Regions from separate parts of the Marinobacter sp. AL4B genome, predicted to be linked through region 2. Evidence: predicted binding sites of a transcription regulator. Region 2 holds the regulator's gene; the other holds the start of a gene.

Region 1 (4,421 bases), on a different contig from region 2:
AAACAGTGGTCCAGTTCGTGGGTTTCAATATCTCGCGCGAAGAGCTGGTATTGCCCTTTTTCAGCGCGGCGCCGGCCTGTGGTTATCAGTTTGCAGAGCTGGCCATAACCCTGACGGTCTTTGGCCAATAGGATAAAACGTGGAACGGCAGAGTCAGTAGGGGCATCGTCCAGTTCGAACCAACTGCCGGTGATGAGCTTCACCGGGCTGTCTTTCAGAGCGGCCCAGGCTCTGGGAATGCCGGCTACAGAGCAAGCATCGGTGATGGCGATGGCGCTATAGCCTAATTCCAACGCTCGTTCGGCCAGCTCATGGGGATGCGAGGCCCCAGTCAGAAAGGTGAAGTTACTGAAGCAGAACAGCTCCGCATAGCCTGTAGCCATCAGCCAAACCACCCATGAATGAACCATCCATCTTGATGATCTCGGAAAACCCAAGCCATCTCGCTGCCCGGCAACTGTGCGATGTAATAATCCCGATGAACTCGTTGGCCGTCCCACCAACCACTGCTGATGCGCTCCGGGCCGGAGTGCCAGTGCGTAGGTGTTTGATCTAGGGGCCAGGGGTTTTTCAGTAGCCATAAAGGTCGGTGAGGGAAGGCTGTAGGCTCTGCCGCCGTTTTTTTAGAGGGGTTGCGAACCTCCTCGGCAGACCAAGCACATTCTGGCCGGTGGTCTTCAGAGGGAGACAGTTGTTTTAAAGCCTGGTCTCCCAACCGGGCCTGAAGACGGCTGATCAGCGTGTGCCAGGCTTCGTTCAGATCCTGAGTTTCACCGAGCAAATCTTGCCCTGTTGGGGCTTCACGGCCGATAAATCGCTTGACGGTGAAAGTGAGCGCAATAACCGGCGCGCTCAAGGGTTGCTGAGCAAGCTTCAGGCGGATCAGCTTTAAAAACACGTCGGCCCGATGTTCTGGCCCCGTGGTTCGAATTCGAAACCGTGTCGGTTCTTGGTGCCGGTGCTGCAGTGTCAGCAGTAGAGTGTCGGTATCTTGCTGGCGCCAACAAAGGTCTTCCTCCAACTCTGACAGAATTCGCTGCAACGAGAATAAAAGCCCTTGAGTGTGCTCCACTTCCTGAATGAAATCCGCCCGCTGCCTGAAAATATGGGGTGGCTGCCAAGGTGCTTTGGGGTCTGCGCGGGTGCCCTGAATTTTCTGGATGGTGTTCAACAGTTCTGGTGATAGTCGCCGAGCCAATTCATGAGCGGGCAGAGCGAATACATCCGCAAGTGTGTTAAGCCCCAAGCGTTGCAGACGAGTGCAGGATTTCTTGTCAAAACCGGCGGCTTGCAGCGGTAAGTTGCCAATCGCTGCGAGAATATGGCCTTTGTCTGCTGTGCATTCGCCTTTGCCGGTGAGGGCTAATAACCGAGCCGTCAATGGCGTGTGCCCAATGGCGATCCACGCAGAGAGTTGGCGGTCGGTCAAGGCTTGTTCCACGGTTTGCCAGATGGCTGGTAGACCGCCGTAAAGCTTTTGCAGGCTACTGACTTCCGCCCAAAGACCATCAGGTGGTGACAAAGTAATGTGGGCGGCGTAGTGATACAACCAGCGTGCCTGATCTTCCAGAAGCCATGCTTCCTGTTTCTGATCTGCTTGCATAATATGCAAGTTGGGCGCTAAACCGAGCGCGGTTTTCAGACGCATGCCCACTTCTACACCCAGCTCCCGTGCGGTTGCGCAGGCCTGTTTGATGGTTTGCCCAGCACCATCCACGATCACAATAACGCCCCCGGAATCCTGATTCCGTTGGATGTGGTCCAGTAATAAATGTGGAAAATGCAGGTATAGCCAGAGCATAAGGTTACCGTGTAGTCCCGGCCCACGGGCCCTGAACGATGCGGGTGGAATCGTGGCCGGCAAGGTTGGCCCGGTGTCCCATCGCCAGTGAGCAACGTTGGCCGGGCCAGCTACCACGGCGCTTAATGATGTTAATTTTAAGTTCCTGGCGATCACTCGGAACAAGCTCCAGCCGTAAAGCGGCCGGAGAGTTCTGATCGACATGGCGGCGGCTTCGGAAAAGCACGCACACATTCCCCCCAGCCTCAGAAGCCAGCTGCAACCGGCGAACATCCCGACTGGCCAGTGTGCCCGGCCATGCCAGAACCAGCCCAGTAACGGGAGAACGAAGACAGTTTTCGAGTGTCCATAAAAAGTCGTTTTGGTCTTGAGTAGTGACCATTACCACATGGTCCAGATTAACCCCCTCCCGGGCCAAAGCGGGGGCGTAGGGTGTGTGTGGCGGGTTTAACCAGAAGATGGTTTTGCCCTCGCTGGACACCCGTTGCATGAGCGGCAGCACCAGGTGCAGCTCGCCGATACCACAGGTATCCAGCAGGCATTCGCTCAACGCGCCCTTTGGCCATCCCAAACCGCCGAGTTGATTGTCCAGCGCCTGATACCCGGTGGGTTCCGCGGGTTGAGTAGTCTTCTTGTGTTGGTGGCCCTGCCACACGCGGGCATCCTGAAGAAGGTTGCTCAGCAATTCGCTCATGGGAAATTCTCTGAATACTGTTTATATATACAGTATTCTTAAGAGGTGCCGATTTCAACCGAGCAGAGTGAATGTTTTGTTCTAAAACGTTTCAGGCTCAAAACAGTTTGGTGCGGTTATGACGGTGTTGGCTTCGGAGGGTGTTGAGGTGTTTCTGCAGGATGAAAGGGCTGTATAGGCTAGATGGGTAAGCGCTGCTGAACTGATCGAATCAACAGTCCAGCAGCTAAGTGTTTTACTGGTTTTTCAAAAACGAAATATATTCCTGAACCACTTCATAGACATATTCCTGGTTCGCCGCTGCTGTGTCTGGATTGTAAGCACCGTCATTTGTTTTGTTATTGGACAAGATGCGAATCGCCAAAAATGGGATGCCGTATGCTTTTGAAATCATCGCTGATGAGGCCGATTCCATTTCTTCGACGGAAGTACCGTAGTTTTTATGGAACCAATTGATGCGATCTACCTCGTTGTTCCATAAATCTGCTGAACCAATGGTTCCTTCAACCACATTGCCTTTTTTGTAGCGGTTTTTTACTTTTTTCGCTATTGCGAAAAGATCAGGATCTGCTTCGTAGTAACGTGCTTTTTCAGCGTTGGGGTCTTCACCAGCGCTTCCTTCCGAAGCCATAACATCCATGGGCAACCAATCCGTCGCAACAATGCCGTCTCCCTCTGCACGATCGCGGGTTTTCATGGAGCCTATGTTAACCGTGCGCTCACCCAAAACGATGTCAAAAACATTGAGATCGGGATCATGACCGCCAGATGTGCCTTGGTTGATGATGGCAGCCGGGTTGTATTTGAGGATCGCAACGGCGGTTGCGGCTGCCGTGTTCTCCATACCTTTCCCGGTTTTAGAAACAATGACGGGATAGTCATCTACGGTGCCAATATAAAACTCAAACGTTGATCCCGATTTTTCGGTTTCAACGTTCTCGAGACGAGCCGCAAATTTTTCAGCCTCGATTGGCATGGGCCCCTGAATCAATATAGGGCGTTTCGTACCTTCTTTGGTGTTGAGGTCGTTTGCTGAGACTCCTCCTGCCAATGCCAATATCGAAACCACGGTTATTAGCACGCGTTTGCTCATCTTCATTGCCATTTTTCTGACCTTGTTTTTTGCTTGAGGGGTTATGGGCCCTTGGATTGCTTGGGCACAAAATAAGATTCGGAAAGGTTCGATGGTGAGATTTTAGGTGCCGAAGCCTATCTATCTAGACCTTGGGTTTCAAGTGTATCGCGAAGGTGGGAGAGGGGGGGATGTTGATGTGGCTGTTTGTTTCCAGCTATCTGTCTAATAAATAGGTGCAATTTCCGGCTCATGGAGAAGTTCATGCTTCACTCACTTGCATGAGCAATGAGCTACCCCAAGAGCCGTGTGATCAATAAAGGCTTTGTTCAAACCCTTCAATACAATCAACCAAGCCCTTCTGTTTGTACTTCACCGCGAATGACGATCTGGCCGCTGTAAGGCGCCGGTTCCGCATTTTTGTGTTCGGCAAACCCTTCCCTGATCTCTCCCCGAATGACAGTTTGTCCGCTGTAGGGAGATGGCTGGGACTGCTCCAGGCTGGTCTGATCTGATTTGCGATCCGCCAAGCTGGCATTTGCGGGCAGGGCGGCAACGGCAAAGAGGGAAGCGAAAGCAACGAGAGCAAATTTACGCATGTCTGTATCTCCAGAATAAGTTGGTTTGAATCATTCTCTGAATCGCCCGGTGTATCCGGATCAGATGCAGCGAAGTATGCGCCTCTGGAGTACGCCTGAATAATTGCCAGTCGGCATGGGTCACATCACTCACAGTGATGTTTTCTGGAAAATTCTTTAGAATATTTTTCTAAAGATAGATTTTGTTGTCCGTAAAACTGCTTACATATAATTACTGATGATGTTTTGGTGCGTCGTTTTGATTGGTTCTGTGTG
Region 2 (4,421 bases):
GGCATAAAGAAATTGGGGCCATACTGCTCAAGCATCTTAATATGACCATCCGTGAGCTTGTCCCGGTATAAATCCAGGTTGTCCCGGGTTACAACGAATAACGGTTCATCTTGGGGAAAAGGATTTACTTCAACGTTTCCCTCTTTCCAATTTGCTGGAGGGGTTGCCAAACCACCCTGCCAGGCCGGAATAGTACCGGCATCGTTGGCAGCCCGCACTGCGCCTACCGGTGTTAACTCGCTTTTTAAACGCTTCGCTTCCTCTGGAGCCACCGTGGCCCACGCGGAACCGGACACACTTAACGCAGCAATAGTGACGACTGCTAACAATCGGTTTCGCATTCCTTATTCTCCAACAATGATCTTTTGAGCACCTGCACTCTGCTCCAAGTGGCCCTTTTTGCCAAATTCAAACGATCGTTTCAAGAAATTCTTTGTAGTTTCTTGTGTCTAAGCACAAACCACGGGCGGAAGAAATGCCTGTTTAAAAATGATACGCTAAGCAGCTAACTTTAAAGGATCGGCTTAATTCAGCACGGGTCAACTATGGCGTCTCAATGGTACTCACTGACTTCCCAGAAATTGTATCTGGCGAAGATTTTACTAGCGCAGCTGGAACAACCCATTGAGCAAGCTCAAGTTAACCCCCAAAGCACTATGCTGAATGAAGCCACGACGCAGGGCGTTATTGAGCTATTGCTGCGAGCCCGAAGCACCTTGATGGTGATGATCGCACAGCATCATCAGCAAAAAGTCTCGGAACCACTGTCTCTTGAAGCACTCAGAACCCGAATCCCCTACGAGACTGAAGATCTCGAGGATTTAGAAACGTTACAGCGTTCTCCAGCCAGCTGGTGGTCTCATCTTGAACAACTTGAAAAGACTCTGAAGCAGCCGCCCACACCTAAAAAAACCGTCTCGGCTGACAACATCATTGCGGTTTCTGCAGAGGATGGTGCGGATCGATCAGCCAAGAGCCTGCAAAACACCCTGACGGCCATGACCGATTTTGCCCGAGCCGTAGAAAACAGACATAACGAGTGGTAACCACCTCTCCTGAACCGCTACTCACGAATAAATCGCACCAAGCAAAGGCCTAAAGAATGTCACCATCGTTTTTTGAAATCGTTGAATTACCTAACGGAGACTATGCTTTACGTCGCGTTGATGACGATGCCGCACCGCTGGTCCGCATTTCTTTCTCACCCGAAGCGAAGGAAATGATGGCAGACCGAGACATGAGCATCGCAAAAGCTATGATCGCGGCAGGCATCGAAGCCACCGGAACTATTTCTGAAGAAGTTGATTGGGGCGACGAGGAAGGCGACTTTGGCGACGCCCAACCTCACTACACGCTCCACTAGGTTTCGACATTACCGCTGGCGCAGTACGACTCCGTGACTCTTTCCTTTCGCAGAAGCTTTTTGCAGCGACTCGAGCGCAGAGCGCGCCAGCTTGTTAGTCCACAACACAACCGCATGGCAGGTGCCCGCTCCAAGCGCCAACTCAGCCAACTGCTGAGCCGGAATCTCTGGTGTTGAACGCAGCACCAGAATCTCACCCGTCACAATGCCATGCGTGTTTTGCCACTTCCCTACCAAAGAATGAGGGGGGTCTATCCAGGCCAACCAACGTTTTTCCTGATTCAATTGCGTCAACATCGGCAACAGCAACTGAAAATTCTCAACCTGACCCTCCGGCAGGATAATCTCAGTCACGTTCCCCCTGAGATCGACCTGCCCCGAGGTCGTGCGCCGAGATTCAGGTCGGCGATAATGCGATGAAGCTGCCTGCGCAGAAATCACAGCTGCGGGTTGAAACGCCATATTATGATTGAAGCTCAACTGTTCCATCACTCACCTACCTGCGTTGTTCGCATGTCTAATTGTCAGCTTTCAGTGCAACTCTGAACGCCGGATGACACCCACACCAAGCCCTTCAATGAAAAGCTCTTGCTCCGTCAGATCTACCTCAATGGGGCTGAACTCTTCGTTTTCGGCAATCAACCACACTTTATCGCCATCCTTACGGAACCGTTTAACGGTGACTTCGTCTCCCACACGCGCGATAACAATCTGACCATTCTGGACATCTTGAGTCCGGTGAACCGCCAGCAAATCCCCATCAAGAATACCGATGTCTTTCATGCTCATGCCTCGCACACGCAGCAGGTAATCCGCCTTTGGCGAGAAAAAGTTAGGCTGGAGTGCGCAATGATCTTCAACGTGTTCCTGAGCCAGTATCGGACTACCCGCCGCAACCTGACCGATAACCGGCAACCCCAAATCCGGCTCGGCTTCCGGCAGCCTTATGCCCCGACTGGCCCCGGGTACCATTTCAATAGCGCCCTTGCGCGCCAGAGCTCTTAAGTGTTCTTCAGCTGCGTTCGCTGAACGAAAACCCAGTTCTGCCGCAATCTCTGCACGGGTTGGCGGATAGCCAGTCTCATCAAGATATCGCCGAATAATATCCAGTACTTGGGACTGCCTGGCAGTTAGTTTCATGTTGGGCCACTCCAGATAATGATGACTGGTTTTTTATACAGTGATTTGACTATATACAGTGTTTTATCCAGTGTAAAGTCTGTTATCGATCATTTGTGGCCACTAACGTGAAACGTCATACCGCTGTGTTATGGTGGCTAACAAAGTCTTCAAAGGAACCGCGACATACTATGAGCTCTTCAAAACTCAGCAATATGCCTGTCAACACGCGCACCACTGATGGCAATGAACGCAAGGTTGGAGTAGAAATTGAGTTATCCGGGCTCAGTTATGATGCACTTATAGACCATGCCAGTCGGTTGCTTGGCGGCAAACCGGAACTCCAATCCCGGTATGTCACAAGCATCAAAACCAACGATGGTGATTACACAATTGAGTTGGATTCCGATCCGATCAAAGATCTTAATCTCGCTGATGAAGGGCTGCCCACTTCCATTCGGGAACTGGCCTCTCACGCGATGGATGCCATCGATTTCGCTGCCGAGAAAATTGTGCCCTTGGAAATTGTGGGCCCGCCCTTGCCACTGTCCAAGCTACACATCATGGAAACGCTGGTGGACGAACTCCGTGACTTAGGCGCGCTGGGAAGCAGGGAAGCGCTCTATTTTGCATTTGGACTGCAGCTAAACCCGGAACTGCCAGACTTGGAACCCGGCACCCTAGTGCGCTATCTGCAAGCGTTTGCGGCCTTGTATGAGTGGCTAAAATCGCGACACCAAATCGATATCAGTCGCAAGTTCACCACCTACATCGAACCGTGGAGCACTAAATATACGGAGAAGCTGATGCAGGATAACTACGCTCCTGACATCAGAGGTTTGATGAAAGACTACCTTGACAGCAACCCGACTCGAAACCGCGCTCTGGATTTGCTGCCGCTGTTTGCTCATCTCGACGCAGATTATCTGGCCGAGTATGTGCAAGATCCTCGCATCAAAAGCCGCCCTACTCTTCATTACCGGCTTCCAGACTGCGACATCGACAATCCGAACTGGCATTTTTCCACCGTTTGGAACGATTGGGTGGTACTTGAGAAACTAGCCAATAACGCTCAGGATCTGGCGGTACTGCGCAGGAAGTTCCGGGAAGCGCAAGAATTGAGCTTTCACAACCTGACCCATTCCTGGACCGACACCACTCAGCAATGGCTTCAAGAACACGGCTATGTCTAATACAGAAACCGAAACAGACATTCCGGGACTGACGATCGGTATTAGTGGCCCCGCCCGACGAAGTCTTGCTCAGAGGCTAATCAGCCTCGGTTTGCGCTTGTCGGGCGCACGTACCCACTACATTCGCCCTGGCTCACGGATCAACGTTGCGCTGCTGGACGGGTTGGTACTTTCCGGTGGTACCCACGTGCACCCGGAACGCTACGGCCAACAGTCCCAGGTGACAGCCAAGTACAACCCGAAAAGAGATGACACCGATCACCGATTACTGGAACAGGCGGAGGCCCTTGGTATTCCGGTACTCGGTATCTGCCGCGGAGCGCAGTTCATCAATATTTTCCACGGTGGGTCTTTGTGTCAGAACGTCACGCCTCTTCGGGTAAATACCCGGCATCGACCTTTGCTGCTACCACTGCAAACCGTAAGACTGGTTTCAGGCAGTCGGCTAGCGGAATTGATGCAGAGCTGGCGAATTGGTGCCAATCGCATTCATAGCCAAGCCATCAAGCAACTCGGCCAAGGCCTTCGGGTTACCGCGGTGGACAACGACTTGTTTGTTCAAGCTATCGAAAGTACCGGAAAACAATGGCTACTGGGCGTGCAATGGCACCCTGAATATCTGCTCTATCACGCCGGTCATCGGCGTATTTTTCGTCGGCTGGTTCAAGCAGCCTGCGAACGAAAGCTCCAACGTCTCGAGAACGAGAGTGCTCAATGGAGTGACGAGGCAAAACGCCTGTTCGAAC

What was found. Region 2 encodes LexA, which represses DNA repair genes until DNA is damaged. Its sites were predicted from a motif close to CTGTNTNNNNANACAG; they were not measured.
Region 1: a site for LexA is predicted at 2,513-2,528, ahead of imuA (translesion DNA synthesis-associated protein ImuA). Genes of this name have one in related genera too.

Annotation. Positions count from the first base shown of each region.
Region 1 is NZ_JAILWZ010000009.1:239,021-243,441, reverse strand. Features, by position in the region: gene K5L82_RS01715 (error-prone DNA polymerase) at 1-383, opposite strand, end outside; gene K5L82_RS01710 (Y-family DNA polymerase) at 383-1,801, opposite strand; gene imuA (translesion DNA synthesis-associated protein ImuA) at 1,806-2,495, opposite strand; gene K5L82_RS01700 (5'-methylthioadenosine/S-adenosylhomocysteine nucleosidase) at 2,731-3,600, opposite strand; gene K5L82_RS01695 (hypothetical protein) at 3,915-4,166, opposite strand.
Region 2 is NZ_JAILWZ010000011.1:672,418-676,838, forward strand. Features, by position in the region: gene K5L82_RS07275 (DUF1329 domain-containing protein) at 1-341, opposite strand, end outside; gene K5L82_RS07280 (DUF6586 family protein) at 546-1,046, shown strand; gene K5L82_RS07285 (hypothetical protein) at 1,103-1,363, shown strand; gene K5L82_RS07290 (cell division inhibitor SulA) at 1,373-1,852, opposite strand; gene lexA (transcriptional repressor LexA) at 1,895-2,503, opposite strand; gene K5L82_RS07300 (amidoligase family protein) at 2,674-3,675, shown strand; gene K5L82_RS07305 (gamma-glutamyl-gamma-aminobutyrate hydrolase family protein) at 3,668-4,421, shown strand, end outside.